Regions from separate parts of the Bacillus sp. GW823-FHT06B01 genome, predicted to be linked through region 1. Evidence: predicted binding sites of a transcription regulator. Region 1 holds the regulator's gene; each other region holds the start of a gene.
What was found. Region 1 encodes Rex, which represses fermentation and respiration genes when NADH is low (regulators of the CRP and FNR family bind a similar motif). Its sites were predicted from a motif close to TTGTGAAATATTTCACAA; they were not measured.

Region 1 (8,128 bases):
AGTTTGCGCTCTTTTAACTCAGTTTCAGTTGCTGCACCTACTTTAATTACTGCTACGCCACCTGCAAGTTTTGCAAGACGCTCTTGTAATTTTTCACGATCGAATTCAGAAGTAGTTTCTTCTAATTGCGCGCGGATTTGACCGATGCGAGCTTCGATTTGTTGTGAATTTCCGATACCTTCAACTACAGTTGTGTTTTCTTTCGTTACAACAACTTTACCAGCACGTCCTAAAGATTCAATTGTAGCAGATTTTAAGTCACGACCTAATTCTTCAGTGATTACTTCGCCACCAGTTAAGATTGCGATATCTTCTAGCATTGCTTTACGACGGTCACCAAATCCAGGAGCTTTAACAGCTACTACATTGAATGTACCACGAAGTTTGTTCACTACTAATGTAGCTAAAGCTTCGCCTTCTACATCTTCAGCGATGATAAGAAGTGGTTTACCTTGTTGTACCACTTGCTCTAATACTGGTAAGATTTCTTGGATGTTAGAAATCTTCTTATCAGTAATTAAGATGTATGGGTTATCAAGAACTGCTTCCATTTTGTCAGAATCAGTAATCATGTAAGGAGATGCATATCCACGATCAAATTGCATACCTTCTACTACGTCTAATTCTGTTGTAAATCCTTTAGATTCTTCTAAAGTAATAACGCCGTCGTTACCAACGCGCTCCATTGCTTCAGCGATTAATTGACCTACTTCTTCGTCAGCTGCAGAAATAGCAGCTACTTGTGCGATAGAAGATTTACCTTCGATTGGTTTAGAAATCTCTTTTAATTCTGCAATTGCAGCAGTAACAGCTTTTTCGATACCTTTACGAAGACCCATTGGGTTCGCACCAGCTGTTACGTTTTTAAGACCTTCACGAATCATAGCTTGTGCTAATACAGTTGCAGTTGTTGTTCCGTCACCAGCTACATCATTTGTTTTGCTAGCAACTTCTGCTACTAATTTTGCACCCATATTTTCGAATGCATCTTCTAATTCAATTTCTTTTGCGATTGTTACACCATCATTTGTAATAAGTGGTGAACCGAATTTTTTCTCAAGTACAACGTTACGACCTTTTGGTCCAAGCGTTACTTTTACTGCGTTTGCAAGAGTGTCGACACCGCGAAGCATCGAACGACGTGCTTCTTCACTAAATTTAATATCTTTTGCCATAATAATTGACCCCCTTGAGTTTTTTAAGATTTATATAATTAACCGATAACTGCTAAAATGTCACTTTCACGTAAAATCAAGTAGTCAGTACCTTCGTATTTTACTTCAGTACCTGCATATTTTGAGAAGATGATAAGATCACCTGCTGCTACCTCTAAAGCAACACGCTCACCATTTTCAAGCACTCGACCAGTACCTACTGCAATAACTTTACCCTCTTGTGGTTTTTCTTTTGCAGTGTCTGGTAATACAATACCACTTGCTGTTTTTTCTTCCGCTTGAACAAGCTCAATTACAACGCGATCACCTAATGGCTTTAGCATGAACAATAACCTCCTCATTTTGTTATGTAAATTTTATTTATTAGCACTCAAGTCACTCGAGTGCTAACACACTTATAATAATAAATAATCTCAATTTCTTTTGCAAGTAAAAAAATCATAATTTTTTCGCAAATTAAGCTATACACTTTTCTATATAGAGTCCCTCTTCTTCTACCTTTACTATATGAATCGTTGTTTCCACTAATCGTATGTTACAATATGAAAGGACACCCTAAATTGTTTTCGCTATACACACAACTTTCTCCTGTCTTCTATTATAATTTCAAATAAGGATTTACGAAAAAAACATAATTTAAGCGAGGTTTATATCGTAGGTAGCATATTTACATGTTATCCTACCTTATCTCATACACTAGAGTTAGAAAGGATGGTTAAACCATTTGAAAAAACAATATTGGTGGGTTATCGTTACATACATTTTAATGCAGTTATCATCCATTGCTGGATTACCACTTCTTCTGAAAACTGGACTTTATGATAACAGGGGATTTACTAGAGAAGAGAAATTTCAACTCATAACTGGCCACTGGGCAATCATTAGCTTCTTTATTGCATTATGTATCGTACTTTGGTTACTTAGAACAGATATTCGTGACAGACGTTTAGATACAATGCGCTCTACTGTTCCAGCTACGATTGGTTGGATTTTTATCGGGTTCTTCCTAGCATTTTTCTCACAAAGTATTGCCGGTATGATAGAAATGCGTGTATTAGGAATTAAACCTGGATCAGAAAATACAGCAAGACTTATGGATATCGCAAGAACGACACCTTGGTTCCTTATCGTTATCTCTATAATAGGACCTATTTTGGAAGAAATCGTATTTAGAAAAATTTTATTTGGTACACTTTATAAGAAATTTAACTTCTTTATTGCTGCTATCATTAGTTCTCTTGTATTCGCAGCAATTCATTTTGATTTCACTCACTTATTGGTATACACTTCTATGGGACTCGTATTCGCCTTTTTATATGTAAAAACGAAGCGTATTATCGTCCCTATCGCAGCTCATGTTGCAATGAATACATTAGTTGCAGTTGCTCAAGTTTTAATGAGCAATGAACAAATTCAAGAAATGATTAAAGAAGCTGAAAAAATGCAAGGCTTTATCGGAGGATTTTTAGTATGAGGAACTCACCATTGTTCATGGCTGCATTGTACTTCCTTCTAGGATGTATCTTTACACGCTTCGCCATTACGAACGTAACAGATACAATCTGGAATATGTGGACAATACTATTTGCAGTTATGGCAACAATTGATTTTAATTTGGCACTTCGCCTTATATTAGTTAAATTCACAAAGAAAAAACAACAATAAAACGCAGAGGTCGCTTCCTCTGCGTTTTATTGTGGATAATTCTTTAAAAAGTAAACAAGTGTTTGTAACTCTACCGCTAAATCAATATGGTGAATTCTTATATTATCTGACACATTTAAGCGCGCTGGTGTGAAATTTAAAATACCATGCACGTTCGTTTCTGCCAATCTATCTGCTACAGATTGTGCTACTGTAGCGGGTACTGTTAATATTGCCACTTGTATATCAGTTGATAAACGTTCTTCTAATTCATCTAAATGATATACAGGAATGCCCCCGATTTCTGTCCCGACTTTCTCTTCACTAACATCAAACGCCATTTCAATTTTTGTATTATTGTTTTTCGTGAAATTATAATGTAAGAAAGCGGTCCCTAAATTACCTACTCCAATAAGTGCTACACGTGTTATATCATCTTGGTCGAGTGTTTCACGGAAAAATGATAATAAATAATTTACGTTATATCCATAACCTTTTTTCCCTAACGCTCCAAAATATGAAAAATCTCTTCGAATCGTTGCGGAATCAACTTTTACCGCTTCACTCAATTCGGCTGATGAAACACGTTGCTTACCAGAAAGAGATAAGTTTTGGATAAATCGATAGTATAGAGGCAATCGTTTGGCAGTGGCCTGTGGAATTTTTTGCTGCTCCATATAACCTCTCCTCTCTTCCTATCTTTATTCATATACTTGAATCAAATACAGAAGTTTAGCACTCATGAATTTCCCTGTATAATAAAGAGAAGAAGTATTCTCTCTTTATTTTAAACTATACACTATTTTTAGTATGATTGAGAAATATAAACATGGCAAAGTTAAGAAATTATTTGAGGTGAAAACATTGATTTTATTACAAGTAAACGCGCTTACGAAATTATACGGTGCCGAAACGATTCTTGCAAACATAAAATTGGAAGTTCAAACGAAAGATCGTATCGCATTAGTCGGACGAAATGGGGCCGGAAAATCTACACTATTAAAAATAATAGCTGGTGAGCTATCTCATGATGGTGGCGAAATTATAAAACCAAAAGATGTCTCAATCGGATATTTAGCTCAAAATACCGGGTTAGAAACGTCTTTAACAATTTGGGATGAAATGTTAACCGTCTTTACACACTTGCAGCAAATGGAGACAAAACTTCGAAGGCTAGAGCAAGAAATGGGAAAAGAAGAAAACTTTTCAAACGAGGCTACATATGAAAGATTATTAGCTGATTATGACCAATTGCAATTAGATTATAAAGATCAAGGTGGATATCAATATGAAGCAGATATTCGCTCGATTTTAAGTGGTCTTGGCTTCCCAGTTGAAACGCACCAGACGACGATTTCTACATTAAGCGGTGGACAAAAAACACGATTAGCTCTCGGTAAATTATTATTAACGAAACCAGACCTACTTATTTTGGACGAGCCTACAAACCATTTAGACATCGAAACGTTAACATGGCTTGAACAATATTTACAAGGCTATCCTGGCGCAATACTAATCGTTTCCCATGACCGTTATTTCTTAGATAAACTCGTTACACAAGTATATGAAATTTCGAATAAAGAAAGCAGACGATTTGTTGGTAACTACAGTAAATATTTAGACTTAAAATCAGCATTATACGAGCAAGACATGAAACGTTATGAAAAACAACAAGATGAAATCGCTAAGCTTGAGGATTTCGTTCAAAAAAATATAGCGCGCGCATCTACGACAAAACGTGCTCAAAGCCGTCGTAAACAATTAGATAGAATGGAATTATTGACTAGACCATTAGGTGATTCTAAGTCAGCATCCTTCCACTTCGATATCGAAAAACAAAGTGGAAATGATGTTTTACAAGTAAAGGATGCAACTATCGGCTATGATGATGATCCGATTATTGAACATGTAACTATGCGCTTAACTCGCGGGGATAGCGTTGCTTTAGTTGGTCCAAACGGAATTGGGAAATCCACATTATTAAAATCACTTGTGAATAAGTTACCACTATTAAATGGTGATGTTTCTTTCGGATCCAATGTATCTGTTGGTTATTATGATCAAGAACAAGCAAACTTAACATCTTCTAAGCGAGTTTTAAATGAGTTATGGGATGAATATCCATTGCAGCCCGAAAAAGAAATTCGCACGATATTAGGTAACTTCTTATTCACAGGGGATGATGTACTAAAACCAGTATCTTCTCTTAGTGGTGGACAAAAAGCTCGATTAGCTCTTGCAAAACTTATGATGCAAAAATCGAATTTATTAATTCTCGATGAACCTACGAACCATCTTGATTTAAATAGTAAAGAAATTTTGGAGAATGCTTTAATTGATTATCCAGGCACCCTTCTATTTGTTTCACATGACCGCTACTTTATTAATCGTGTAACGACGACCGTTGTTGAGTTGTCAACAGAAGGTGCACAAGAGTATTTAGGCGATTACGATTACTATGTAGAGAAGAAAAATGAAATGATTGAACGTGCAGCATTTGAACATCAAGAAAACCAAGCACCTGTTCAAAAAACTGTAGCTCAAGAGAAATTAAATTATCTCGAAGAAAAAGAGCGTAAACAATTAGAACGTCAACGCACTCGAAAAATTGAGGAACTAGAACAAAATATTGTAGAATTTGAAGAAGAAATTGCTACGTTAGAAGATCAACTTTGCTTACCAGAAATATACGCAGATTATGAAAAGGCTAGTGAAATTACAACGAAAAAGCAAACACTACAAGAGCAACTTGATGCTTGTATGGCAGAATGGGAAGAATTACATTTATAAGAGTATGAATAAGAAGGATGTCTCATAAGTCGGGATTTTTGACTATGCGACATCCTTTTTATCTTCTAGCTAGGGTATAAACGATTCGACACGACATACCGATTTACCGACAAAGTTTGACAATGTTGGCTCGCCCCTATAATAAGGGCACATTTCAAAATGTTTTTTAGAGATATCTTCTTGCGATTTATTTCCCAAAAAAGAATACATTCAAAGGTCAGACTTCACCTACTTTATCCACAGGTTTATACACATATCCACCTTTATAAAATAAACCCCAAAATAACTTTTCCACATTATCCACAAATCTCAAAAAAGTTATCAACATTTTATATACACAATAAAACCCACATTATCAACAGATAATATGGGTTTTATCCACAAGCTGTGGTTAATTTTGTGCATAACTATTCTTCAATATCTAATCCTGGATTTGCATTTAGAGCTAATGTAGCACGTTTTCCTTGTTCATATGCAATTGTACCTGCGGCTGCAATCATCGCTGCATTATCGGTACATAAAAATAGTGGAGGAATAATTAGCTCGATATTTTCTTTTGTCACAAATTCCGCTTCCAAACGTGCGCGAAGTCCTTTATTCGCAGCTACTCCACCAGCAAGAAGCAGTTGCTTTACGTTATACGCTTCTGCTGCACGAGATGCTTTCGTTACAAGCACATCTATTACACTCGCTTGGAAACTTGCTGCTAAATCTTCCGGTGCAATTTCTATCCCGCGTTGTTTCGCGTTATGCACAGTGTTGATAACTGCTGATTTCAATCCACTGAAACTGAAATCATACGAATCAGGTTCTAGCCATGCACGAGGCAAATCAATTGTCGGTTCCCCTTCATGTGCAAGGCGATCAATGTGAGGACCACCTGGATATGGCATGGATAACGTTCGAGCTACTTTATCATATGCCTCTCCAGCTGCATCATCTCTTGTTTCACCAATCACTTCGAATGAACCATGTTCTTTCATATAAACAAGCTCCGTATGTCCACCAGATACAACAAGTGATAGTAGTGGGAATTGAACTTCTTTTACTAAACGGTTCGCATAAATGTGCCCAGCGATATGATGAACACCCACTAGAGGAATATCATGTGCAAAAGCCACTGCTTTCGCTGCATTTACCCCTATTAAAAGCGCTCCTACTAACCCAGGTCCTTCTGTTACAGCAATTGCATCAATATCATCAAATGTGATATTTGCTTCTTTTAAAGCTTCTTCTAACACAACTGTAATTTCTTCTACATGATGACGGGATGCAATCTCTGGTACAACTCCGCCGAAACGTTTATGACTTTCAATTTGTGATGCAACGACATTCGCAATAATTTCCGTTCCATTTTTAACAACTGCTACTGCTGTTTCATCACAACTTGTTTCAATACCAAGTATAATTGTATTTTTTTCCATTATATATTCACCCACATTACGAGACCATCTTCCTGATTGTCTGCATAGTATCGTTTACGAATTCCACCATTTTGAAATCCGTATTTTCTGTATAACTGTTTTGCCACTTCATTTGATACACGTACTTCAAGCGTCATCGTTTTTACCCCTAAATCTTTCGCTTCGGAAATAACTTCTTTCAATAAAGCATCCCCTAGCTTTTGACCTCTGTATTCTGGCAAAATAGCTACATTTGTTATATGTGATTCATCAATAATTATCCACAATCCACAATACCCAATTACACGACCATCTTTTTCTAACACAACATAATGTGCATGTTCATTCGTCGTTAACTCACGGTGAAAGGCATCTGCAGTCCAAGGAGTTGAAAAAGACGCTTCTTCAATAGCTACAATTTGAGCGATATCATCGAGTTCCATCTTTCTAAATATCATATCCATCTTCTGCAAGCTCCTACTTGTTTTGACTTTCTAACCACTTTGTTTCAGCTTCAGCTAAACGAAGATAACTAGGAACAAATGAATGTACATCTTGTTCTTCTTTTTGTAACCCTAAGAAAGCTAACTCACTTGGTCTTGGGTTATTTTTAGTGAAGGGAGCAAATACAGCTTGGTTGCCTAAATGTTCGATAATCGTCTCTTTGTGCAGTTTAACATCGTTACCAATAAATAAAACAGGCTTTCCTGTATCTTTTAACATTTGCAACCAGTCTACAATAAGGATGATTCGGTCTTCTTCTATAGAAGTTAAATGCTCTCCTTCATATGTATATAACCCTGTATAAATTTGTCCGCGTCTTCCATCGAATAAAGGACAAATTAATCCATCAAAATTAGCACCGTTTGCAGCCACTACTTCTAAACTTGATACACCTACAATTGGTATTTGAAGTGACCAAGCTAATGTTTTTGCAGCTGTCACACCTATGCGAACACCTGTATATGATCCAGGTCCAGCAGCTACAACTATTTTAGTTAATTCTTTCGGTTTTACACCACATTCTTTTAACAATTTCTCTACAGCTGGCATAAGACGTACAGAATGGTTTTTTGTTAAGTTTGTAATGATTTCCCCAATTACGTTTCCTTCCTC
Region 2 (8,128 bases), on a different contig from region 1:
TGATACAAAATGATAAACAGGGACGGAAAGTTAGCGGTATTTATCAACTAACGAATGGTAAAGATTTTTATATACATAACTTTGATATTTCAAATGATGGGAAAAAGGTTGTATGTATGGCTACACCAAGCTTAAACGATTATATGAATGATGATCTATATATATTAGATGTTGAAGCTGGGGAACTACAAAAAATGAATATGGATAAGTTGTTAGGAGGGAGCGTTTGCTTTTCTCCTGAGAGCAACAAAATATGTTACGCAGCAAGCATAAGAGAGAAGGATTACTATAGAAATCATATACAAGATAATACATTAGAGATATATGATATGAATACTGGAGAAGTGATTCAACCTTTAACCGATTTTGATAGTACGGTTATGCCATTGCAGTGGACAGCTAAAGGGGTTTTAATTAGATGGCAGGATAAAACGAATTACCGTATTGGCTTGCTATGTGAGGATGGCACTGTGGAAATGTTAAGCGACAAAGTAGATGGCTTTATAATGGATGCCTCTATAACAAGGGATGGCAATCATATAACATATACTAAGGCTATAACAAATGAAACCTTTGAAATCTATTTGGATGATAAAAAAGTAACAAATGAAAATAGCTTTTTCGAAGGAAGGCTTAAAAGTAACAGAGAAATCATCTCATGGAAAAGTAGTGATGGTCTTGAAATAGAGGGTGTTCTATCAACCCCAGTAGAGTGTGACTTAAATAAAAAATATCCCTTATTAGTAGTAATCCATGGTGGTCCAGCTTGGGCATCCTTTCCGATATTTTCAGGCTGTTTTAATGAGAAATATCCGATTGAACAGTTTATCGAAAAAGGCTTTATCGTTTTAGAGCCAAACTATAGAGGAAGTTCTGGTTATGGTAATGAATTTTTAAAAGCAAACTATAGAAAACAAGGATTTGCTGACTACGATGATGTTATATCTGGAGTGGATGCACTAGTAGAAAAAGGAATTGTAGATAAAGATAGAGTAGGAGTTATGGGATGGAGTAACGGAGGATATATATCTGCTTTCTGTTCTACATTTAGTGATAGATTTAAAGCTATCTCAGTTGGGGGAGGAATTACGAACTGGAGTACTCATTATGTAAATACAGATATCCCTTACTTTATTAGCATGTATTTAGGAAATACTCCATGGAATGATCCAGAGATATATAAGAAAACATCACCAATGACATATATTAAATCAGCCTGTACGCCTACGTTAATTCAACATGGGGAAAAGGATGTAAGAATTCCAATTACAAATGCATATGAGCTATATGAAGGGTTAAGAGATATGGAAGTTGATACGGAGTTAATTATATTTAAAGGAATGGCATATAGTTCTGATCAGCCGGGAATGAATGTAGCTATTATGAAGCAGAACTTGATGTGGTTTTCACACTATATTCTTGGAGAAAGCATGAAAGATTTTCGTACTATATAATGGATATCCGCACAGGGATTTTTCGTTGTGCAATTGTATCAGATTGTTGTAAACTGTATGCAAACCATTATTGAGAAGATTTAAATGATTATAGGGAACGGAATTCGGAGGACTAATATGACAGCGAATAAGAATGAGTTATCTGTAGAACAACGTGAAGAACTATTAAAAGTATTACAAGCTCGTTTTGAGAAAAACATGAACCGCCATGAAGGTCTTGAATGGGCTAAGATTGAAGCGAAGCTGACTACTAATACTGAAAAATTGTGGTCAATTCATGAAATGGAAGTAACTGGCGGTGAGCCGGATGTTGTTGGTTATAATGAAGAGAAGGACGAGTATACTTTCTATGATTGTTCAAAGGAGAGTCCTAAAGGCCGCAGAAGTCTTTGTTATGATCTTGAAGCGTTAGAATCAAGAAAAAAACATAAACCAGAAAATAACGTTATTGATGTTGCAAATGCTATGGGCATTGAACTATTAACGGAAGAACAATATCGGGAATTGCAACAACTTGGGGATTTTGACATGAAATCATCAAGTTGGGTACAAACACCTTCAGATATTCGAGAACTCGGTGGTGCTCTATTTTGCGATTATCGCTTCGGACATGTTTTCGTGTACCACAATGGAGCAGATTCCTATTATGCTGCCAGAGGATTCCGTGGTTCGTTAAGAGTTTAAATTTGGAGTAAGTAAGAAAAGAGCCTATACTTAGGCTCTTTTTCTTATTTATATTTTAAAAGTAAACTGTTACTACGCAGTTTTACTTAATTTATATGTTTCATGGTTGTTTTTACGGAAAAGTTTAGGGAAAACATAGCCATCTAATCCAATACGTCCAGCGTTATGACCTGCAACTAAAATGAACATAGTTAAAATAAGCAGATTTGGGTTTACACTAACAGTTCCACTTAGTAAAAATGAAAGATTCATTATAATTCCAAAGAATGCAGCAGTTTTTGTTAATCCGCCTAAAATTAAACCTAGACCTACTAAAATTTCTCCCCATTGAACTAAAAAGCTAAATAGGTCTGCGTTTGGAAGAACAAAGTGTTGAAGGAAGTCTGCCCACCAACTTTGTACTGCAGGGTGGTCACCTGATGCTTGAGCAATAGCGCCCTTTAGAAAACCACTTGCGTCAAAAGATTGTCCGAAGACTTTGCCTATCCCAGCAGCGAGCCATGTATATCCTATATAAAGCCGTAAAAGTAATAATATGAAAGTAGCACGTTTATCAGTTCTTAAAAAATTGATAACCATTGAAATCCCTCCAATATTGTATTTACACGTTTATTATATATCCATTGTGAAAAAATTCACAATGGATATAATGTGAACAAATTTATGATTTTTTATTTATAAAATTGCACATACAATATTGTGACGTTTATTTTTGAAAATTAAGCAATAAATCAGGGATAGGAGCTATCTATTGTAGCGGCTAGCTCCCGTAGTAAACAGGTTCATGTATGCTCTTTAAGTTCATATGGGCATTCCGGATTACTTCTCTGGCTTTATATAAGGAATAACTTGTGCAGTCACCCCTACAGAAGCACCTCGAATAAAGTCTTGGTTTTCTAATGCCTTAAAGTTTTCCGTTCTCCCAGTTAGCATAACACCTAAAATTTTCACTTGATCGAATGGTTTGTCCTTGTTTAATTTTAAAAACTTTTGGATATCTTCGTCATATCCATCGTCATCGAATTGTTTAAGTGAATCAAAGAACCTTTTGTATGCTTCTTCAGGGGATTTTTCTGGGTTAAATCCGTAAACTGGCATACCGGAAGGACCTCTGCTTTCATCTTTAATAGGTGAGACCATATATAGCCATACGATATTTAAGTTATCTGGTAGTTTCTTTTGAATTTCTTTTAATGTATAAGCTTTATCGAAAGAGATAGCAACTTCTGCTACATAGTTATCCATTGTTGAAACTGCACTTAATTCATTTTTGACGCCATCATGATATTTCTTGATGGCTGGATTATAAAATGTAGCAACTTTATTTTTCGTTTGTTTATCATAATTGTAAGACTCGGTACTAGAACTAGACCAATAAGAACCTGGTATTAACTCGTTGTAATCGATGTTAGAACGAAACCAGTCGTAAGAGCTTGTCAGTGTATTCCATCGCACTAAGTAACCGTTAATGTTTTTAGAACGATTAGATACGATATTGCCACCAAACATAGAGGAATTACTCGTAACTTGAGAATCAATATGGACATTGGGCTCTGCAATTGCATTATGTAAAAAGAGTCGTTCGTGAAGCTTTGTAGAGCTTTTCGCTGCAAAGTAATTGCCAACTTTATAAATGATAGGGATAAGCACCATGACAACGATAATAGAGGTAATGATGATTTTAAGTAACTGTTTTCTTTTAGCCTTTTTTAATGCATCTTTTAAAGAAGTATCCATTAAGGTGTTCCTCCTATTTTTGAGTGAATTGCTTTACGTGCACGCTGTAACTTTTGTTTGACGCTGTTTACTTGAATATCTAGTATTAGAGCGATTTCTTCGTATGTAAAAGCGTAGTAATATTTTAAAAAGAAGGCTTCTTTGTATTCTAGTTTTATATATTTTAATAAATAGAAAATCTCATCTTTATTTAAAACTGCATCCAATTCTCGGTCTGTATATTGAAGTTTTGAATAAATTTCTTCAGTTAAGTAGATATTTTGCTGTTCTTTTCTTCGTTTTAAATCAATGTATTCATTTAATGCGACTCTAAAAAACCACGGACGAATGTTACTCTCGGTTAAGTCATCTAGCAATGTGTATACTTTATAGAAAGTATTTTGGATGATGTCTTCTGCATCTTCCTTTATAGCTCCTTTCGCTAATAGTAGTTTGAACACTTCCTCTCCTAAATTGATAAGATAGGAGGTCAATATATTTTCTTTTCCCATCATTTTTCCTCCCTACACTTATACAACGAACAGGTAATGGTAAATGTATACACTTAAACTTAAATTAGTTATTAACTATGGTTTATAGTACATGATACTTTATAAATAGGAGTGGTTATTTTATTTTTGAAATATTAAATCTTTAATGCTAAAATAAAATTTGGAGATATATGGAGAGGGGATAAAGACTCGATATGTGGATGAACTTGTGATGATTCGAAATTTAGATAGATAAATTTTTCTCTCATAAGTGAGGGTTTATTTAGTTATCTGTAAATCATTCAAGGACTGCATATTTGGCTTGTACATCCCTTTTGTAAGGATAATGTGTAGGGAAATTCATATCTCTTATATAAAGTATGCGTCCTTTAAATTGGAGGAGTATATGATGAATCAATTAAAAAATAAAATAGCAGTTGTTACAGGTGTAAGTCGTCTAGATGGTATAGGCGCAGCGATTTGTAAAGAATTAGCTGGAGCAGGATATGATATATTTTTTACGTATTGGACAGCGTACGATAAAGAAATGCCTTGGGGCGTTGATCAAAGTGAACAAACACAATTAAAAGAAGAGTTACTAAAAAACGGTGTGAAAGTATCGAGTATGGAGTTAGATTTAACTCAGAATGATGCACCGAAAGAGCTTATAAATAAAGTTACTGAACAACTAGGTTACCCTCATATATTAATTAATAATGCAGCGTATTCTAAAAATAATGACTTCTCTAATTTGACTGCTGAAGAATTAGATAAGCACTACATAGTAAATGTTCGTGCAACTACATTGTTAAGTAGTCAATTTGCCCGAGGATTTGATAAGAAATCTGGTGGTAGAATTGTGAATATGACGTCGGGACAATTTCAAGGGCCTATGGTTGGAGAGCTAGCGTATGCAACAACGAAGGGAGCTATTGATGCCCTTACGAGTTCGTTGTCAGCTGAAGTCGCCCACCTAGGTATAACAGTGAATGCAATTAATCCAGGTCCAACTAGTACAGGCTGGATGACTGAAGAGATAAAGCAAGGATTAAAGCCGATGTTTCCTTTTGGTAGAATTGGTGAGCCGAGGGACGCGGCAAGACTCATTAAGTTTTTAGTAAGTGAAGAAGCAGAATGGATTACTGGACAAGTTATTCATTCTGAAGGTGGATTTAAAAGGTAAAAAGAAGGTATCTCACCCTAGTGAGATACCTTCTTTTTTAATCTTTCTTCAATCTTCGTGCAACACCGTTCCCTAAAGATTGTAGCCCTTGAACGAGGATAATTAAAATAAAGACAGTTGCATACATTACTTCCGGTTCGTAGCGTAAATGTCCGAATCGATATGCTAAATCACCAAGACCGCCAGCACCTACAAGTCCAGCCATTGCTGTTGCACCGATTAAACCAATCGTTGCAATTGTTAATCCAAGTACAAGGGAGGGACGAGCTTCTTTCACCATAACGTGCCAAATGATTTTTATAGTAGAAATGCCCATCGCTTGGTAAGCTTCAATAACACCACGATCTACTTCTAATAAAGCTGTCTCCATTAATCGTGCAATATAAGGAGCTGTGAATACGACAAGTGGTACGATAACACCTTGCACACCAATGGAGGTTCCCATTAGAAACTTTGTAAAAGGTAAAATGAAGAATAATAGAATGATAAATGGAAGAGAGCGAATTATATTAATAACGGTATTAAGAATAGGATAAATAATTTTATTTTCATGCTGTCCACCAGGTCGCGTTAAAACAAGTGTAACGCCAAGTGGTAATGCAATAAGGATAGAGATAAATAGTGAAATAGATGTCATTTGAAATGTTTGAATGGTTGCTTCCCATATGACTTTACCCCATTCATCCAAAAAGGATTTGTTTCCCATAGTCTGTTCTACCTCCTTCTACAATGATCCCTTGCTCTTGTAAAAATGATAAAGCGCGGTCTACTTCAGTTTTTTCACCTTGCATATGAATAATCAGTTTCCCGTATGCTTCATGTTTTAACTGCGTAATATTACCGGATAAAATATTCGGATACACTTGAAAGCGTTTTGTAGCGATAGCTAACGCTGGTTCGCCAGAAGAGGTTCCTATAAATGAAAGTGTTACGATTTCTCCGGTTCTTTGAAGTTCTTTTTGTACTTCTTCTGGAATTTTAGCTGCAAATGCACTGTTTACGAATTTCTTCGTTGTTGTATGCTGTGGGTTTGTGAAGATATCCTTCACAGTCCCGCTTTCAACTACTGCTCCATGTTCCATAACAGCAACTCGGTCACATATACGCTGGATAACATTCATTTCATGTGTAATTAATAAAATTGTGATCCCGATTTCTTCATTAATCTTTAATAATAGGTCGAGAATAGATTCAGTTGTTTCTGGATCCAAAGCACTCGTTGCTTCGTCGCTTAATAACACTTCCGGTTCATGTGATAGTGCACGTGCAATGGCAACACGTTGCTTCTGGCCGCCAGAAAGTTCGCTCGGATATGCATCTTTTCGGTTAAAAAGATCGACAATACGTAAATACTTTTCTACCCTTTTTTCAATTTCATTTTTGGGAAGACCAGATAGACGTAACGGTAATGCGATATTTTCATAAACTGTCACAGTTTTAAGTAAGTTGAATCCTTGAAAAATCATTCCGATTTTTTGTCTCGATTTTGCTAGTTCTTTTGCTGATAAAGTTGTTAAGTCTTGGCCGTTTACAATGATATTTCCTGTCGTTGGTTTTTCTAATAAATTTACACATCGAATTAATGTACTTTTACCAGCGCCACTATATCCAATGATTCCAAATAATTCGCCCTTTTTTACTTGAAGGGAAGTAGGTTTAAGAGCTTCTACATTCCCTTTTTTTGTTGTAAATACTTTGGATACATTTTTTAATTCAATCATTATCGTCAGCTCCTACCAAGATGGTAAAACTGAACCATCAAATTTTTTCTCGATAAATTCTTTTACTTCTTTAGATTGATAAGCTTTCTTTAATTTATTTACAACAGCATCATCTTTATTTTCAGTACGAACAACGACCCAGTTTACATATGGTGAATCTTTTCCTTCACGGAAAATAGAATCTTTCGCAGGGCTTAATTTTGCACCTAATGCAAAGTTTGTATTAATTGCAGCTGCTTTCACTTCACTTAGTTGTGTCAGTAATTGAGATGCCTCTAATTCAACAATCTTTAAATTTTTTGGATTTTCAATTACATCTTTCGCAGTCGCTTTTTCTGTAGCCTTTGGATCCACTTTTAAAACGCCTGCTTTTTCAAATAGCTTTAAAGCTCGAAGTTCATTCGTTGGATCATTTGGTACAGCGATTGCATCGCCCTCTTTTAAGTCTTTTACATCTTTTATGTCTTTAGAATATACGCCCATAGGGAATGTTACTGTTGAAAATACTTCAGTTAATTTCATATTACGTTCCGCTTTAAATACGTCTAAATATGATTTCGTTTGATAGCTATTTACATCGAGGCTTTTTTCATCTAAAGATACGTTCGGTGCTACATAATCATTAAATACTTTTACATCAATCTCGAGTCCGTCTTTTGCTGCCACTTCTTTTACCTTTTCAAAAATTTGTTCATGTGGTCCGCCAGTTACACCGACAGTAATCTTTTTCTCATCTAATGCTTTTACCTCTTTATCAGAATTAGCACCACATGCACCTAACAATAATACCGCTCCACTTACAATGCTCAATAATACTTTTCTCATCTATAGTTCCCCCTTCATATACGTTCCAAAATAAAAAGCACCTCTCAAAAATAA
Region 3 (8,128 bases), on a different contig from region 1:
GAGAAATCCAATCATAATAGTGTGATAAAAAGGCCTTTTTATCTTCTACAAACATAACTTTACTGCTGATATATGCTATTATGAATGGCTTCACTCTTTTTTTGAAGAACGCACTTTGAAGTACGATAGGTACCAAAAAGTAACATAGGCACTTTTTAGTACCGTACTACTCATTTCCCTCTTACGTATGCTATTATGGAACATATTCAACATGATAAAAAGTACGTACTTTAAAGTGCTATAGGTACTTTTTAGTAACATTTAAATTATTTAGCTTCTTTTGTTGGAGAACTGAAATCTATATTCATCAAAGGAGATTTTTTATATGAAGAAATATAATATTCCCGTTGAAGCGACTTTAGAGGTTATCGGCGGAAAATGGAAAGTCGTTATTCTTTGCCACTTAACGAAAGGTACAAAGAGAACGAGTGAATTAAAACGTCTCATGCCTGGTATTACACAAAAGATGTTAACACAGCAATTACGCGAATTAGAAGAAGACGGAGTTATTCAAAGAAAGGTATACAATCAAGTACCACCGAAAGTAGAATATTCTCTTACAGACTACGGTTGGTCTTTAGAATCCATTCTTGATTCTCTTTGTACTTGGGGCGAATGCCACCTTGAAAAAAGCGGTAACACATCGATGCTAATTACAGAAGGTGAACAATAAGAAAAGGAAAAAATGAACATAAATTTGTCCATTTTTTCCTTTTCTTATTTATATATACGTACATTTCCTATCTTATCAAAATAATTTATGCGCTTTCACGCCTTGTCAGTACTACGTTATACGCTTAATATCAAATAATTAGGAATCATTTTTATGTTAACATAGGTGTATATAGTATATAATATAGGATATATATTATATACACTTTCCGATAAAGGAACTTTCCATTATGCGGACAAGCCATGTATCGGACAGTTCATAAATAATAGGTAGGACATTATGGTTTTGGATTTATGATTTCAGCTTACTTGCTGGCATAAATTTAAAGGCATTTTATTGTGCTTTGTGAAACTTTGTATAAAGTTTCGCAAACGTTTACTATCTTACCTATCAAAAATAAGAGTATTGCTATCGTAAAGGAGAATTGGAGATGCCAGAAACTATGACTCAAACAAAGCCAGAACAAGAAACTGTACAAATTTCTGCTAGCCAAGGACAACTTGATGTACTTGATCAGTTGTTAAAACCTGAGGTACAAGAATCATTAACTACACTAGTAGAACAGCTTCCAAAATTAACTGAGCTTGTTAACATTTTAACTAAGTCTTATGATTTCGCTCAAACTGTTGCTACTGATGAAGTATTAAAAAGCGACACTGTTAGTGCAATCACAGAGCTTGTAGAACCTGTAAAAGATACAGTGAAAGGCATGGCTGCTACTGCAATCGAAGCGAAAGATCGTGCTGACGAAAGCAATGAAGTTATCGGCCTGTTCGGTCTATTAAAATTATTAAAAGACCCACAAGCGCAAAAAATGTTCCGCTTTGTGAACGCATATCTTCAAATTAGTGCAGAACGTAACAATAAATAAGTTAACTTATAACAACAATTAGTAAAGACGGGGGATATCATACTATGTCAAAACAAATTGTCATCTTAGGCGCTGGTTATGGCGGTCTTCTTGCCGCTTTAAACGTACGTAAATATTACAGCAAATCAGAAGCGCAAGTTACAGTGATTAACCAATACCCAACACACCAAATCATCACTGAACTACACCGCCTTGCAGCTGGTAACGTTGCTGAGCAAGCAATTGCAATGCCACTTACAAAGCTTTTCAAAGGTAAAGACATCGATCTTAAAATCGCAACAGTTGAGTCATTCTCAGTTGATAGCAAAGAAATTAAACTAGCTGGTGGCACTACTTTATCTTACGACGCACTTGTAGTTGCTTTAGGAAGTAAAACTGCTTACTTCGGTATTCCAGGACTAGAAGAAAACAGCATGGTATTAAAATCTGCTGCTGATGCAAACAAAATCTACAAACACGTTGAAGACCGTATTCGTGAATACGCGAAAACGAAAAACGAAGCTGATGCTACAATCGTAATCGGTGGTGGCGGATTAACTGGCGTTGAGCTAGTTGGTGAGCTTGCTGACATTATGCCTAAACTTGCAAAAAGCCACGGCGTAAATCCAAAAGAAGTTAAACTTCTTCTTGTTGAAGCAGGTCCAAAAATCCTTCCAGTATTACCAGACCACTTAATCGAACGTGCAACTACTAGCCTAGAAGCACGCGGTGTTACATTCTTAACAGGTCTTCCTGTAACAAACGTTGCTGGCAATGAAATCGACTTAAAAGACGGTCAAAAACTTGTTGCTAACACATTCGTTTGGACAGGCGGCGTACAAGGTAACCCATTAATCGGTGAATCAGGTCTTGAAGTAAACCGTGGCCGTGCAACAGTTGATGCATACCTACAATCTACTTCTCACAAAGACGTATTCGTTGCTGGAGACAGCGCTGTTGTCTTCGCTCCAGACGGACGTCCATACCCACCAACTGCACAAATCGCTTGGCAAATGGGTGAGTTAATTGGATACAACTTATACGCAGCACTAGAAGGCAAAGCATTCGAAGAGTTCGCACCTGTAAACTCTGGAACACTTGCTAGTCTAGGACGCAAAGATGCTGTTGCTACAATTGGAGCAAGCAATACTCCACTTAAAGGCTTACCAGCATCATTAATGAAAGAAGCAAGTAACGTTCGTTACTTATCACACATTAAAGGTCTATTCAGCTTAGCTTACTAATCTGAATATAAGCCCGAATCATGCCCTGCATGGTTCGGGCTATTTTTGTCCCGCATTAACGGGCAGTAAAACTTCCACCTTAAATTCAGTGAATGCAGGGATGAAGTTGGAAGATTAACTGCCCGTAAAAGCCCGATTGGTTCAACTAATAATCAGTGGGGATGAACAAAATTCCCACTGATTAAAGTTTCACTTTATCCGTAATTTTCTCTAACTTATTTATTCGGCAGAAGAATATTATAACCCTTTTAATTATCTAAATTTACTGATTATTTTATGTCTAAATTGTGTATATGAAAAGATGGAAGTATTCTTCCTACTCCCATCCTTTCACACAAATTATTCTCCTAACTTCACTAAGCTGTAGTTCTTCTTCCCTTTACGAATAATAATAAATCGTCCATCAAATGAATTTTCTACAGTAACATCTGTACCCACATCCGTTACTTTTTCGCCATTCATCGAAATAGCTCCATTATTAATATCCTCACGTGCTTGTCGTCTAGATGGCTCAATTCCTAAATCGACTAGCCATTCTACGATATTTTTCGTCTCCTTTGAAGACTGGAATGTTGGCATCTCTTTAAAGCCCTGTTCAATTTCATCGGCTGTTAACGATTTAATATCCCCGCTAAATAACGCTGCTGTAATTTTCACAGCTTGCAGGAAGGCCTCTTCTCCATGAACGAATTTCGTCATTTCTTCCGCTAATACTTTTTGCGCTTCACGTCTATGAGGCTCTGTTTCTACCTTCGTTGCCAATTCATCAATGCGCTCTTTCGTTAAGAACGTAAAGTATTTCAAGTATTTAACTACATCACGGTCATCTGTATTCACCCAAAACTGGTAAAATTCAAATGGTGTTGTTTTTTCAGGATCAAGCCAAACTGCACCACCTGCTGATTTACCGAACTTCGTACCATCTGATTTCAGTAATAACGGAATCGTTAATCCAAATACTTTCGCTTCGTGCCCTTCTAACTTACGAATTAAATCTAAACCACTCGTAATATTTCCCCATTGGTCACTACCACCAATTTGCAGTTGAACTTCTTCTTTCGTGTATAAATGATGGAAGTCCATCGCTTGCAAAATTTGGTACGTAAATTCTGTGAAAGAAATTCCTGTATCTAAACGACTTGCTACAATATCCTTCGCTAACATGCTATTAATGCTAAAGTTCTTTCCGTAATCACGTAAAAACTCAATAATGTTTATTTCATGTGTCCAGTCGTAGTTATTTACCATCTTCACTTCGCTATTTCCGCCAAAATCAAATAGCTTTTTCATTTGCTCTGTTAACGCATCCACGTTATGCTGAACTACTTCTAACGTTTGAAGTTGACGTTCTGATTGACGTCCGCTCGGATCACCAATCGTTCCTGTTGCCCCACCAATTAAAATAACTGGATGATGGCCAGCTAACTGGAATCTCTTCATCATCATAAACGGAATTAAATGTCCAATATGCATACTATCACCAGTCGGATCAACTCCGCAGTATAGTGAAATCTTTTTCTCTTCTACTAGCTTACGTAAACCTTCTTCATCAGTCTGTTGATTCACAGCGCCGCGCCATTCTAATTCATCAATAATATTCATCTTTTGTCATCCCCTTTATTTTTTAAAACAAAAAGTCCCTATGTCTATGACATAGGGACGATTATTCACCGTGTTACCACCCAGTTTGTATAAATAGCATAGCTACTCATACCACTCTTAGCAATAATATCGATTGCCAATCCGCTTAGCATTACCTAAGATACTCCAGAGTGTAATTCGCAAGTTTGTTTGTGCTAGGTTCCAGCAACCCCTAGCTCTCTCGTTAACAGTGACAAACTGCTACTGGGCTCTTTCAACGTATGTTATTTGTTAAATTATTAGCCATTATATTGAATTGAAAACAAATTGTCAACAATACCCAAATGTTATTTTAAAATAATTCATACTTTTATACGCTTTTAATTCAAAGATTATTATAGATCTTCTCCAATAATCCTTACTTCTCGCTCTAACTTCACGCCAAATTTCTCTTCAACAGTCTTTTGTACAAAGTGAATTAAATCGATGTAATCTTGTGCTGTTCCGTTATCAACATTCACCATAAATCCAGCGTGTTTTAAAGAAACTTCCACTCCGCCAATTCGCTTACCTTGTAGTCCTGATTCTTGAATCAATTTACCAGCAAAGTTATTTGGTGGACGCTTAAATACACTACCACATGAAGGATATTCTAGAGGTTGTTTTGATTCACGTTTAAACGTTAAATCATCCATTTTTTCTTTAATTTCTTCACGCACACCTTCTTGAAGCTCAAATCTCGCTTCAAGAATAATGTAATGGTTGTTTGCAAATACACTCTTACGATATCCAAATTCAAATGCTTCTTTCGTTAAAGTACGTAACTCTCCATCACCTGTCATTACGACAGCTTCTGTTAATACAAACGATACTTCACCGCCGTATGCGCCAGCATTCATATATAAAGCTCCGCCAACTGAACCTGGAATGCCACAAGCAAACTCAAGACCCGTTAAATTATGATCTAATGCAATACGTGATACATCAATAATTGCTGCACCACACTGTGCCACAATCGTCGTTCCTGTTACAGTCACATCTGTAATGTGAATTAAACTTACTGTAATCCCACGAATTCCACCATCTTTAATAATGACATTCGATCCATTTCCTAAAAACGTAACTGGAATATTATATTCGTTAGCATATTTGATAACTTCTTGAATTTCATCATAATTTGTCGGCGCAACGAACACATCTGCTTTTCCACCAACTTTAATATGCGTATGATTCTTTAACATTTCATCTTGTTTCACATGACCTTCAGGCAATACCGTACTTAAATATTTATAAACCTCTTGCATATTCATTTTACGATTCCTCTATTTCTATATTCTTTTTATCCCGTTATACGGGCCCATAATATCCCCACATACATGAACGAACCTAAAGTGGTGGATACAGTGTACCCAAAATCAATTCGAGACACCTATAAACCTCTTAATTTATAAGAGGTGCCACTCATATTAAAATATATATTGCATAATAAAGCAACCAAAATGGGCTACTAAACTTGACATGTCATCAGAAAGACAACAATTTGTAAAATATATTACTTTTTCAAAACACTATCCTTCAGTATCTTACTATACCATACGAAAATAAAGTGGTATTTTTTTGTAATCTTTACTTTCTTTTCATTGATAAAAAAGATGTTTCTTATCTACGTAAGAAACATCTTTTTTATTGCTTATTTTAAGTTAATTTGGACTGGGGATAATTCTTTATTCGCAATAAACATTGATAGTTGTATTTTTAATGCATAATTATCTAAACTAAAATTATCCACACCATACTCCCCACCTAATTCAAACGTTCCTTGAAATTGTAATTTTTTAGGATCTAATACTTTCACTGTACTCCCTTTAATCATATAACCTTTTGGTACATCTTCTTTATTGGCATAAGAAGAATGTATAAGATGCATGTTCTCACCGAAATTCCTTAATTCTTCTAAACTTATTTTCTTCGTATTTACATTATGAAGTGTGTATTTCATAATTAATTTCTTATTTTTTTGTTCTAACTGATCAACCGTTAATATTACATTACTACGAGTACTCTTTATATCAAAAGGTGTCTCTCTATTTAGCATTTGAATAGATGACTTTTCTGCCACCCGAACAACAGGGTATATTGTAAAGAATTCTGCATCACCAGGAATTCCCCCGAAAATTGATCGTTCATCAGATTCAACTTGATTTCCAACTTTCTCTCTACCAAATTCAATACCTGAAGCTTGAAAATCTAATTCCTTTCCTTTGTCATCTACCACCTTTTCAATTCTCGCTAAATCATTTTCTCCTGCAAGTGGATAAAGTACTTTATAATCAATCGCAACTGATTCTTTCCCAACTGTTATTTTTTCAAAGTTAAATGTATGTTCTTTATCCTCACTACTTATGGATTTCCCGGGATGAATCACTTTATTTTGTAATTGTTCCACCGGGATATCGAACTTCCATAGGCCTCTTGTTTCACCGATGGAAGTAATAGTAATTGGCAAAGTTGTTTTCGGCGGGAGCTCCTTATCAGGATAGTTAATTTGAATCGTACCAAGCCAACCTTCATCAGTTACTCTTCCACCTCTAGATGCTGCTATTTGCCATTCCCTACTACCATCAGCAAGTTTAAAGTCATAAGTAAAGTGTTTATGAAATACGCCCCTTTTGGCTCCGGCATCTGGATTATTCACCTTAAACATTACCCCAATTTTACCAGCATCGTAATAAACACTTTTCATTGCTACGCTAATTCCATTGCTTACTGCTTCCTCATTTAACTCAGTCACTAATGCACTTGCTGATAACCTTTGACCGATTGTATCGGTATAAAAATACGAGTACATTTTCCCTATTATCGGTACATCCGCTAATACACTGTTCATTTGCGGTACAACAAATCCTGATCCGAGTATACCAATACATATGGAAGCCGCTGTTATCAAAGTAATTGTTCTTCTTTTTTGTATTTTTTTCGTTGTTTTTTCTTTTTGTGCCCTAGCAATTCCATTTTTTATAGCAATACTTACATCCTCTTTTGGGACATCAATCTTATTTACTTCGTCATTAAACCACTGTTTATCCAATTCTCTTCACTCCCTCCTAATAGTTCCTTTAACGCTTTTCTCGCTCGGTATAAGTATGTCTTTACCGTTCCCTCTGGTTTATTCATTTGCCACGCAATTTTACTAATAGAAAAATCATAATAATAATATAAAATGATGACCGTTTGATAGTTCTCATCCAACCTTTGAATTGCTCCCTGCAAATCAATATGCTGTTCAACTTGGTGTAACTTATTTACCACTTCACTATACGTACCTGTAGCTCTTTCATCCTCTATCTTCTTCACTTTTTTCTTCTCATCTAGTAACCGATAAGCATTATGTATAAGAATACGCGTTAACCACGTTAAAAAGTAGCTCGGTTCCTTTAATTGTCCAATTGATAAATACGCTTTATATACTGCTTCTTGTACGACATCTAGTGCATCTTCTTTATTTTGCACATACATATAAGCCGTACGATACAATCTATCTTGATAGAGACCAATAAGCTTTTCAAATGCCTTATCGTCACCTTTTCTTGCCTTTTTAACTAATTTTATTTCGTCCATCTTATCCCTCCTTTCACTTATTAGATACTCCGTGGTACCTTTTGGTTTCAAAAAAGTATATTTTATTCCATATAAAAAGAGCACATTCCATAGAATGTGCTCTTTAATTTACTTTTCGTTCTCTTCTTTTTCCTTATCAAACCATAATAGTTCATCGTCATC
Region 4 (8,128 bases), on a different contig from region 1:
ATCTAGCATATTTGCACTAGAATGAAAACCCATTAAGAGCGCAACAAGAATAACCACCACGATAGTAAGTACATTAGCAACAAGAGAAGTTAAAACGTGAGCCCACAATATTGATGAGCGCTTAATAGGCATCGTAATGAAACGTGCCATCAGCCCACTCTTTACATCCGTAAATAATCGTACAGAAGTATAAGCTACACCGGATGCGATAGCCATTAACAAAATTCCCGGCAATAAATAATTAACGTAGTTATCCGTTCCTGTCTTTATAGCCCCGCCAAATACGTAAACAAATAATAGCATCATCATAATCGGTGTAATCGCTACTGTAATAATTGTATCCGGACTACGCATAATATTACGCATTAAGCGCCCTAGTAATACCCCTGTTTTGCTTTTCATTTACATCTCCTCCTTTTTACCGATAATCGCAAGGAAAATTTCTTCCAACGTCGGCTGCTTCTCGATATACTCTACTTTTGCTGGCGGGAACATCTCTTTCAGTTCAGTAAGAGTACCTGTCGTAATAATTTTTCCGCCATGCAAAATAGCGATACGGTCCGCCAGTTGTTCTGCTTCCTCCAAGTACTGAGTCGTGAGCAAAATCGTTGTGCCGCTGCCGGCAAGTTCCTTGACTGTATCCCACACTTCGATCCGTGCTTCCGGATCAAGTCCAGTCGTTGGTTCGTCTAGAAAAATAACTGCTGGCGCCCCAATCAAACTCATCGCGATATCAAGTCGGCGCTTCATCCCGCCTGAATACTGGTCTGCCCTCTGGTTGGCCGCATCAGTCAGGCTAAATCTTGCAAGTAGATTATCAGCAACTTGTGCCGGATTGGAAACACCACGTAACTTAGCGATCATTATCAAGTTTTCCCTTCCAGTAAGCATGCCGTCTAAAGCTGCGAACTGTCCTGTCAAACTGATGCTTTGACGAACATGATCTGGTTGTCGCTGGACGTCAAAACCGCAAATACTTACTTCACCATCATCTTGTTTCATTAGCGTCGAAAGAATATTGACCGTTGTCGTCTTTCCAGCTCCATTTGAGCCTAGCAGCGCGAAAATTTCACCACGCTGCACCTCAAAATCCACTCCCTTTAAGACTTCTTTATCTTTAAAAGATTTTTTTAACCCTTTTATAGAAATCGCTGCATTGCTCATACTTTTTCCCCCTTATAAAATTAGATTACATACACCCTCTATTTAGTATCACTGATAATCTGTATTACTTAGTACCGGTTTAAAAATATAACTGAATAGCGATGGCGGCAATTCACATTTGTAACCAGCTAATCAGTCGGTATTACTAATTGCATTTATTTTTTTCTCAATTTCTTCATAATACTTTCATTCAAATCTTCACGATACTTGGAGACATACGTTTTAGCGTTTGCCACTAGTTCGTCAGCAAAGGATGCCACGTCCTCCCCAGTAATGTCAAGCACTTGTCTCCCTTCCGCTGCACCTGCTTCAAACAAATCGATTAATTCATACTGTATGTGCAGCATATCCATTCCATTACCCGCCGAGAAATTCCACATGTAGTTTTGAATTTTCTTAAACACAAACTGATAGTCTTCTGGCAGTGCTCCAACACGTGCCATCATCATTTTGTACTCTTTTTTATCACCAATTAATTTTTTAAACATTTCCAACATCTTATTTTCCTCCTTTTTTATAAAGCAGAACAAGAAACTCTCCAAATATGAGCCGGAACATTTTATATTATGAGGCTAGTTTGACTTCAAGACGTTAATTTTTGAAGATACAAAATCCCATTTTTTCCAAAACAATTCAAGCTCCTGACGGCCCTCCTCATTTAATGAATAAAACTTACGAGGCGGTCCCATATCTGATGGTTTCTTTTCAATATTCACAAGCTTTTTCTTTTCTAATCGTACGAGGATAGTATAAACCGTCCCTTCTACGACTTCGGTAAACCCAAGATCATTCAGGTGGCGGGTAATCTCATAGCCATACGTTTCACGGCGACTAATGATTTCCAGCACACACCCTTCCAGTGAACCTTTCAGCATTTCAGTTAAATTTTCCATGTCCTGATCCTCCTTTACCCCCTATTCTGTCTGACTTATATTCAGTATCACAGAGTACTAAGGTGAATTTTTACTGAATAGCTTTTGAGTAAAAACATACTATTCAGTATTACTTATTACAACTACATTGTATGACTGAGTAGTGATGAATGTCAACTGATTTTCAAAATTTTTCTAAAATCCGCTATTACCTATTGTTTACTAAAAATATTTCGAGAAACAACACTACTCTGTATCACCTATTACAACTACATTGTATGACTAAGTAGTTGTAAATGTCAACTCGATTTTTATATTTTTCTAAAATCAACTATTACCTATTAGATGTTCAGTGACAATAAAGTTGGTTAATTTTAGTCTAAAAAATGTAATAACCACCTACTAAATTTAATTGTTGTAGCCTGTAATTTATAAAAATCATAAAATTGGTCAATTCTTCTTCATCTAATGCCCCTTATTGAAAAAAGCAGCTTGCTCCATTCACTAAATTTTCATCCTGTCTTACATAGCTGAATCTGCCTCAACATCTTTTTCACCTAAATTTTGAACAAATCTTAATAGATAACCATCAGGGTCCATAATTAAAAATTCTTTTTGTCCCTTTAATTTAGTATCAGCTCTATACCAATTCTCTTGAATATCAAATTTAATTGGATACTCGTTCTTTTTCAAACTATCATATAGTGGATCAATATCATTTATAATAATTTGAAAATTAATCCCTCTTCCGTAGGGATAAGATAACTCTCCAGTACTCCAATGACCATTTACTTCTTCAATCATAATCTGGCATTCATTTAAAGACAGTAAAGCAAACTTATCCTCTGGTCTTTGATATTCAATTTTAAACAGGAGAATTTCCGAATAGAAATTTAAACTTTGCTCCATATCTGAGACTGATAGCTCTGGTATTAATGCATTGAGTTTGTGCAAAAAAGCTTCCCCCTTTGCTTAAGTTATTGATTATTATATTATAACACTTACTATAAATACTTCTTCCATTAAACTACTTCATTAGTCCTATAAGAAGTAAACAACTTTATTATCTCTACACATTAGAGACAGCCAATTTTCTTTTTGAAGAAATTTCGCCACATACCTATCCCGCCAAGAAAAGAAAATACCCCAAAACAAATATTCTACATTTTTGTTTTGGAGCGCTATAGGTTAGCTCTTCTTCTTAATAAGACAGATCATCCTTTTGTTACGATAACATTATATCCATATCTTCCGCTGCAGTTGTAATTAGTTTTAAACCGAATGTTTCTTGTAATACATCAAGCACGCCAGGTGAAATAAATTCAGGCGCCTTTGGACCGATGCGGATATCTTGAATACCGAGACTAAATAGTCCAAGTAAAATGGCAACCGCTTTTTGTTCAAACCATGATAGGACAATACTAACTGGCAGTTCGTTCACTTCGCATTGAAAAGCATCTGCTAAAGCGGCTGCTATTTTCACTGTTGAAATTGAATTATTGCATTGCCCTAAGTCAATGTAACGCGGAATCTTTGTACCAGGTACAACACCGTAATCCACATCATTAAAGCGGAATTTCCCGCAAGAAGTCGTTAAAATAACTGTTTCTGGTGGAAGTGACGTTGCTAATTCACGATAATATTCTCCGCCTTTTCCTGGTGCATCACAACCTTCGATGACAAAGAAACGCTTAATCTTTCCTTCTTTTACTGCCTCAATAATTTCAGGAGCTAATGATAATACTGTATTATGATGGAACCCTGTTACTAACTGTTCATCCGACTCCATATGTACTTCTGGAAGTTCTAGCGCTTTTTGAATCAATGGTGCAAAATCATCATTTTCAATTTTTTGTACACCCTCTAAACCTGCAATATCATATGAAAAGAATCGATTAGAGTACGACCCTTTAATTGGCATAACACAGTTCGTTGTCGCTAATATAGCACCTGTAAATTTTTCAAAAAGACGTCGTTGATCATACCATGCCTTACCGATGTTTCCTTTTAAATGTTTATATTTTTTCAGCTGCGGATAACCGTGTGCTGGTAACATTTCAGAGTGTGTATAAATATTAATTTCTTTTCCTTCTGTTTGTTTTAATAATTCTTCTAACGCAAATAAATTATGACCAGTAACTACAATTGCCTTACCTTCCACATGGTTTTGCGTAATTTGAACAGGTTCTGGAACACCGAAGCGATTCGTATGTGCCTCATCTAACAACCCCATTACTCGTAAAGCCGATTTCCCTACTTTCATAGCCATATCAATATGTTCTTGTTCATTAAAGTTAGAATTTGTTAATGTCATATACAGTGCTTCTTGCGTCGTAGCATCTACAAATGTATCAGTATACCCTAGCTGAGCAGCATGCGTACGATAAGCTGCAATTCCTTTTAGCCCAAACACAATCGTATCTTGTAAACTTGCAATTGTTTCATTTTTACCGCAAACACCCATCACTTTACATCCACCTGTTTGCGTTTGTTCACATTGATAACAAAACATGATCATCCCACCCTCTCCCAATCATTTCTTACAACCTAAGCATAATACCCATTGAGAAAAAGGGATGTGATATCAATCACAATAATATGTATAAATTTGTGACAACTTATATTGTTTACATAATATTTTTATTGACAAAAAAAACATTACATACCCCTGTTGTTCAAGTTTTCAAATAGCTAGACTATTGCTGAATCACATATTTAACTTTCTAGTTCATAGTACGAAAGAACAATTTCGTACTATAAATCTCTTAAGCAAACAGAAATAGACATATAAAAACGCTATTCTTTCTTTTTATTATGCAACAGAAAGAATAGCTTCTTTTCATTTTGAAGAACTATCAATTTTTTGATTAAATATTTTATGAAAAATCACTTTATTTACAATACATTTACACTATCTTAACATTACTTACATTATTTATATGATATATTTATATAGACACTACTTAAGAAATTTCATGTACATTGTTATCTTTATAATCTCTGATCTGATTGATAAGAGATTATGTTATATTTTCATACCAGGGGTGAATGAGGATGACTGAAACTTTAAAAACACTTATAATGCTCGATATTACTTATGTTGTTATAGCAATTATGACGGTACTGGTATTTGTATACTTGGAATTAAAATCTCAGTAACGTATGCAGGCATAATTGATGGCTTCGCATTTAAATATAGCTAGAAGAAAGCGAGGAGAAAATTGTTTCTCCTCGCTTTTATATTTCCACAGTTTCTTATTTCAACAAATCCAATGTATGTAAAAGCAATCCTTTGTCCCCTACTTCCCCATGACCAGGCACTACTGAATTGATGTTTCCATATCGCTTCAGCACATTCTCAATCGATGCGGACCATTCATTTACATAGGCATCAGCAACGTTCCCTAAATCTTTAGCTTCCGCAGATTTCACTAAACAGCCTCCAGCTAAAATGTTGTATTGTGGTAACCATACGACGATATTATCTTCTGTATGTCCTTTCCCTGGGTAAAATGTTTCTACTTTCATATTTCCAAACTTCAAATTCGTAATCGTTTGTAAATCTCCAAGTGGTTCTTCATATCCACTTTTCTTTGCTAGTTCTGCAGTCAATGCCGTACTATGCGCTTTAATGCCTCTTTCTTTCAATGTTTTAATTCCGCCAATACGATCAGCGTGTGCATGTGTAATAATGACATCTGTTACGCGCTTCTTAAATTTCTTTTCTACCATCTCTATTAATTCCTTCGTTAACTTATCATCCCAAGAAGAATCGACAAGTACTAATCCTTTAGAAGTAGTAAGAACTAGCCCGTTCGAAGGAACTGCTTCTCCGTTAAAATAACCTAACTCCGTATGAACCCATACATTTTTGTTTAACTGAGAAATTGAAATAGTTCCTGCCTCATTTTTTATTACTTTTTGCTCTAGCTTTTGTTCCGCTTGTACAGAAGAAACTGTACTAACAAATTGAGTTATTCCTAGTAAACTAACACATACCCCTAATTTTAATAATGTATTCTTTTTCATTTTCTCCACCCTTTCTTTCAAACGAAATAGTTATTACTTATAATAGACAATTCATCTTATATGTTTGTTCCATCTTTACTTGCATATTTTATGTAAGTAACAAAAAAAAGCGTACAAAATTTTGTACGCTTTAAAACTTAACCTTTTATTCCATAATTCTCAAACTCTTCCTCGTTACCATAAAATACATTCAAATCAATATACTTCTCTTTTCCATTATAACCATTTAATCTCCCGCGGTTCGTGTATTGCCAAAACATCCATTTTCTCTCATCTGATAAACTTGGTTTTGTAAAGACACTACAAATCCATATATCACATTGGGGATACTCATTACCATTCACGTTTTTTATTAATCCTCATTTTTTCTTCAAATGCCTTCTCTAAATCAATTTCTAACTTATTTGCTAAGTCACATACATTCCAAATGACATCAAACATTTCTAAACCAATCTCTCTTTTCGAATCTTGTATTTTATCACGCTTTAATATAACTTCCGCTAATTCACCTAATTCCGCCATCGCATACATCGTACGCTCTTCAATTGTTGTATCTTGAAATCCTTTTTCTTTACTGAAATTTAATACATATCTCTGGAATTCCACAATATTCATACTTAATCTCCCTTCATGATAAATACTCTGTTTTCTATTACACTTATATTTTGTTAAATTATAACATTCATACTATAATTTATTTATAACCCTTTAACGGAGGTGTTTTCAATGACCCTCTTCGCTTCCCCATCATTATTCATACTAGCAATTATTTCATTTGCACTAGCCTATTTCATCGGAGTTAAACAATACACTTGGCTCTTATCAGGATTCAACGAACGCCGTGTGCCAGATAAAGGTAAGTTATCAAAAATAGTTGGTCTTTATAATTTAACTGCCGGTGCTATTGCCACAATTGGTAGTGTCTTCACTACTCCTAATGTCAAAATCTTATTTCCTATCATTATAATTGGCCACGTTATAATCGCTGCTTATGTAAATACACGCATGGTGCATTGAAAAAAGATCACCCAAATGGATGATCTTTTTTATAATTTATCAACATATTGCTTCGCTTCTAGTAAAGAAAACCCAAAAGCCTCTCTTACTCTCTTAACTGCTGTAACTGTTTTTCCTTCTTCCATAAGCTGGCGTAACCCTTTATTAATTTCAGGTTCTCTATCTATAATTCCCATTTCTTTCGTAATTAGCTGTAATCTATCTTCCATCCTCTTTAAACGTGCATCCGTTTTCTTTTCGATTTTATTTAATTTCTCAACAATATAAATAAACCCAAAGACCGCTATCGGTATGATCATCCAAAATCCCATGACTATCCCCCCTATTAGCCTTCATTTGTTTTATTTCACTATCTTATGTAAATTTTACCACGAAACACATTTAATGTATAATAGTAATATACAACACTGTTGATAAAACCTTTTATTTTAGGGGGACACTTTATGAAAAGATTTTTAAATACGTTACTACAATTTGTAGTTCTTTCAATTGCACTACATGTATTATTTGATATCGTTGGCTGGCTTGTTTTCAATGCGCCAATTAAAAACAAAGTAAGCATTATTTCCTTACTAACAACTTCATGGCTTATGTACATGTACCGAGACAAATTTTTTAAAGTATTCACTTCGAATTAACTAAAAGAACTTCATCGATAAAAGATGAAGTTTTTTCTTTTTCTCTCATTCTCTCTATTTATTACTATACAATAGAACTAACATTCTGTCTTTTTAAAGAAAGGAGTCACTATGAACTTAAAAAGTAACACTATATACGAGAAAATGAACCAATATTCCGTTGCAGGTTTAAGCCTTGCCGTTATACGTGATGGTACACTAGACAAAGTCGCTGCTTTTGGAACACTTGAATCTGGAACAACTAGAACTGTCACTACGAATTCTATATTCAACTCTTGTTCAATTAGTAAATTCATCACTACAATGCTCGTACTAACGTTATCAGATCAAGAAATCATATATTTAGATGAAGACGTAAATGATAGACTTACATCTTGGAACATACCTACCAATCTATTTACCTCACAG

Region 2: AC1Q8N_RS27295 (DoxX family membrane protein) is a predicted target of Rex. The motif match lies at 2,762-2,779, and genes of this name have one in related genera.
Region 3: AC1Q8N_RS20605 (DUF1641 domain-containing protein) is a predicted target of Rex. The motif match lies at 1,027-1,044, and genes of this name have one in related genera.
Region 4: hcp (hydroxylamine reductase) is a predicted target of Rex. The motif match lies at 4,613-4,630, and genes of this name have one in related genera.

The regions. Positions count from the first base shown of each region.
Region 1 is NZ_JBXAHR010000015.1:757-8,884, reverse strand. It holds gene groL (chaperonin GroEL) at 1-1,175, opposite strand, end outside; gene groES (co-chaperone GroES) at 1,214-1,498, opposite strand; gene AC1Q8N_RS28360 (CPBP family intramembrane glutamic endopeptidase) at 1,900-2,649, shown strand; gene AC1Q8N_RS28355 (YdiK family protein) at 2,646-2,840, shown strand; gene AC1Q8N_RS28350 (redox-sensing transcriptional repressor Rex) at 2,867-3,496, opposite strand; gene AC1Q8N_RS28345 (ABC-F family ATP-binding cassette domain-containing protein) at 3,684-5,609, shown strand; gene tsaD (tRNA (adenosine(37)-N6)-threonylcarbamoyltransferase complex transferase subunit TsaD) at 6,017-7,033, opposite strand; gene rimI (ribosomal protein S18-alanine N-acetyltransferase) at 7,033-7,476, opposite strand; gene tsaB (tRNA (adenosine(37)-N6)-threonylcarbamoyltransferase complex dimerization subunit type 1 TsaB) at 7,490-8,128, opposite strand, start outside.
Region 2 is NZ_JBXAHR010000009.1:81,633-89,760, reverse strand. It holds gene AC1Q8N_RS27305 (S9 family peptidase) at 1-1,454, shown strand, start outside; gene AC1Q8N_RS27300 (DUF4256 domain-containing protein) at 1,572-2,138, shown strand; gene AC1Q8N_RS27295 (DoxX family membrane protein) at 2,211-2,717, opposite strand; gene AC1Q8N_RS27290 (sigma factor regulator N-terminal domain-containing protein) at 2,958-3,875, opposite strand; gene AC1Q8N_RS27285 (RNA polymerase sigma factor) at 3,875-4,366, opposite strand; gene AC1Q8N_RS27280 (SDR family oxidoreductase) at 4,752-5,528, shown strand; gene AC1Q8N_RS27275 (methionine ABC transporter permease) at 5,566-6,234, opposite strand; gene AC1Q8N_RS27270 (methionine ABC transporter ATP-binding protein) at 6,209-7,249, opposite strand; gene AC1Q8N_RS27265 (MetQ/NlpA family ABC transporter substrate-binding protein) at 7,262-8,074, opposite strand.
Region 3 is NZ_JBXAHR010000004.1:409,055-417,182, reverse strand. It holds gene AC1Q8N_RS20610 (winged helix-turn-helix transcriptional regulator) at 326-673, shown strand; gene AC1Q8N_RS20605 (DUF1641 domain-containing protein) at 1,104-1,544, shown strand; gene AC1Q8N_RS20600 (NAD(P)/FAD-dependent oxidoreductase) at 1,589-2,767, shown strand; gene tyrS (tyrosine--tRNA ligase) at 3,107-4,369, opposite strand; T-box leader at 4,420-4,635, opposite strand; gene murB (UDP-N-acetylmuramate dehydrogenase) at 4,744-5,658, opposite strand; gene AC1Q8N_RS20585 (DUF4179 domain-containing protein) at 6,039-7,436, opposite strand; gene AC1Q8N_RS20580 (sigma-70 family RNA polymerase sigma factor) at 7,406-7,966, opposite strand; gene AC1Q8N_RS20575 (SET domain-containing protein) at 8,075-8,128, opposite strand, start outside.
Region 4 is NZ_JBXAHR010000005.1:235,297-243,424, reverse strand. It holds gene AC1Q8N_RS22805 (ABC transporter permease) at 1-402, opposite strand, end outside; gene AC1Q8N_RS22800 (ABC transporter ATP-binding protein) at 403-1,164, opposite strand; gene AC1Q8N_RS22795 (DUF1048 domain-containing protein) at 1,320-1,661, opposite strand; gene AC1Q8N_RS22790 (PadR family transcriptional regulator) at 1,737-2,057, opposite strand; gene AC1Q8N_RS22785 (bleomycin resistance protein) at 2,559-2,990, opposite strand; gene hcp (hydroxylamine reductase) at 3,262-4,548, opposite strand; gene bla2 (BcII family subclass B1 metallo-beta-lactamase) at 5,292-6,065, opposite strand; partial or broken gene AC1Q8N_RS22770 (GH25 family lysozyme) at 6,203-6,394, opposite strand; gene AC1Q8N_RS22765 (MazG nucleotide pyrophosphohydrolase domain-containing protein) at 6,399-6,680, opposite strand; gene AC1Q8N_RS22760 (DUF3784 domain-containing protein) at 6,792-7,082, shown strand; gene AC1Q8N_RS22755 (hypothetical protein) at 7,112-7,393, opposite strand; gene AC1Q8N_RS22750 (hypothetical protein) at 7,526-7,720, shown strand; gene AC1Q8N_RS22745 (serine hydrolase domain-containing protein) at 7,832-8,128, shown strand, end outside.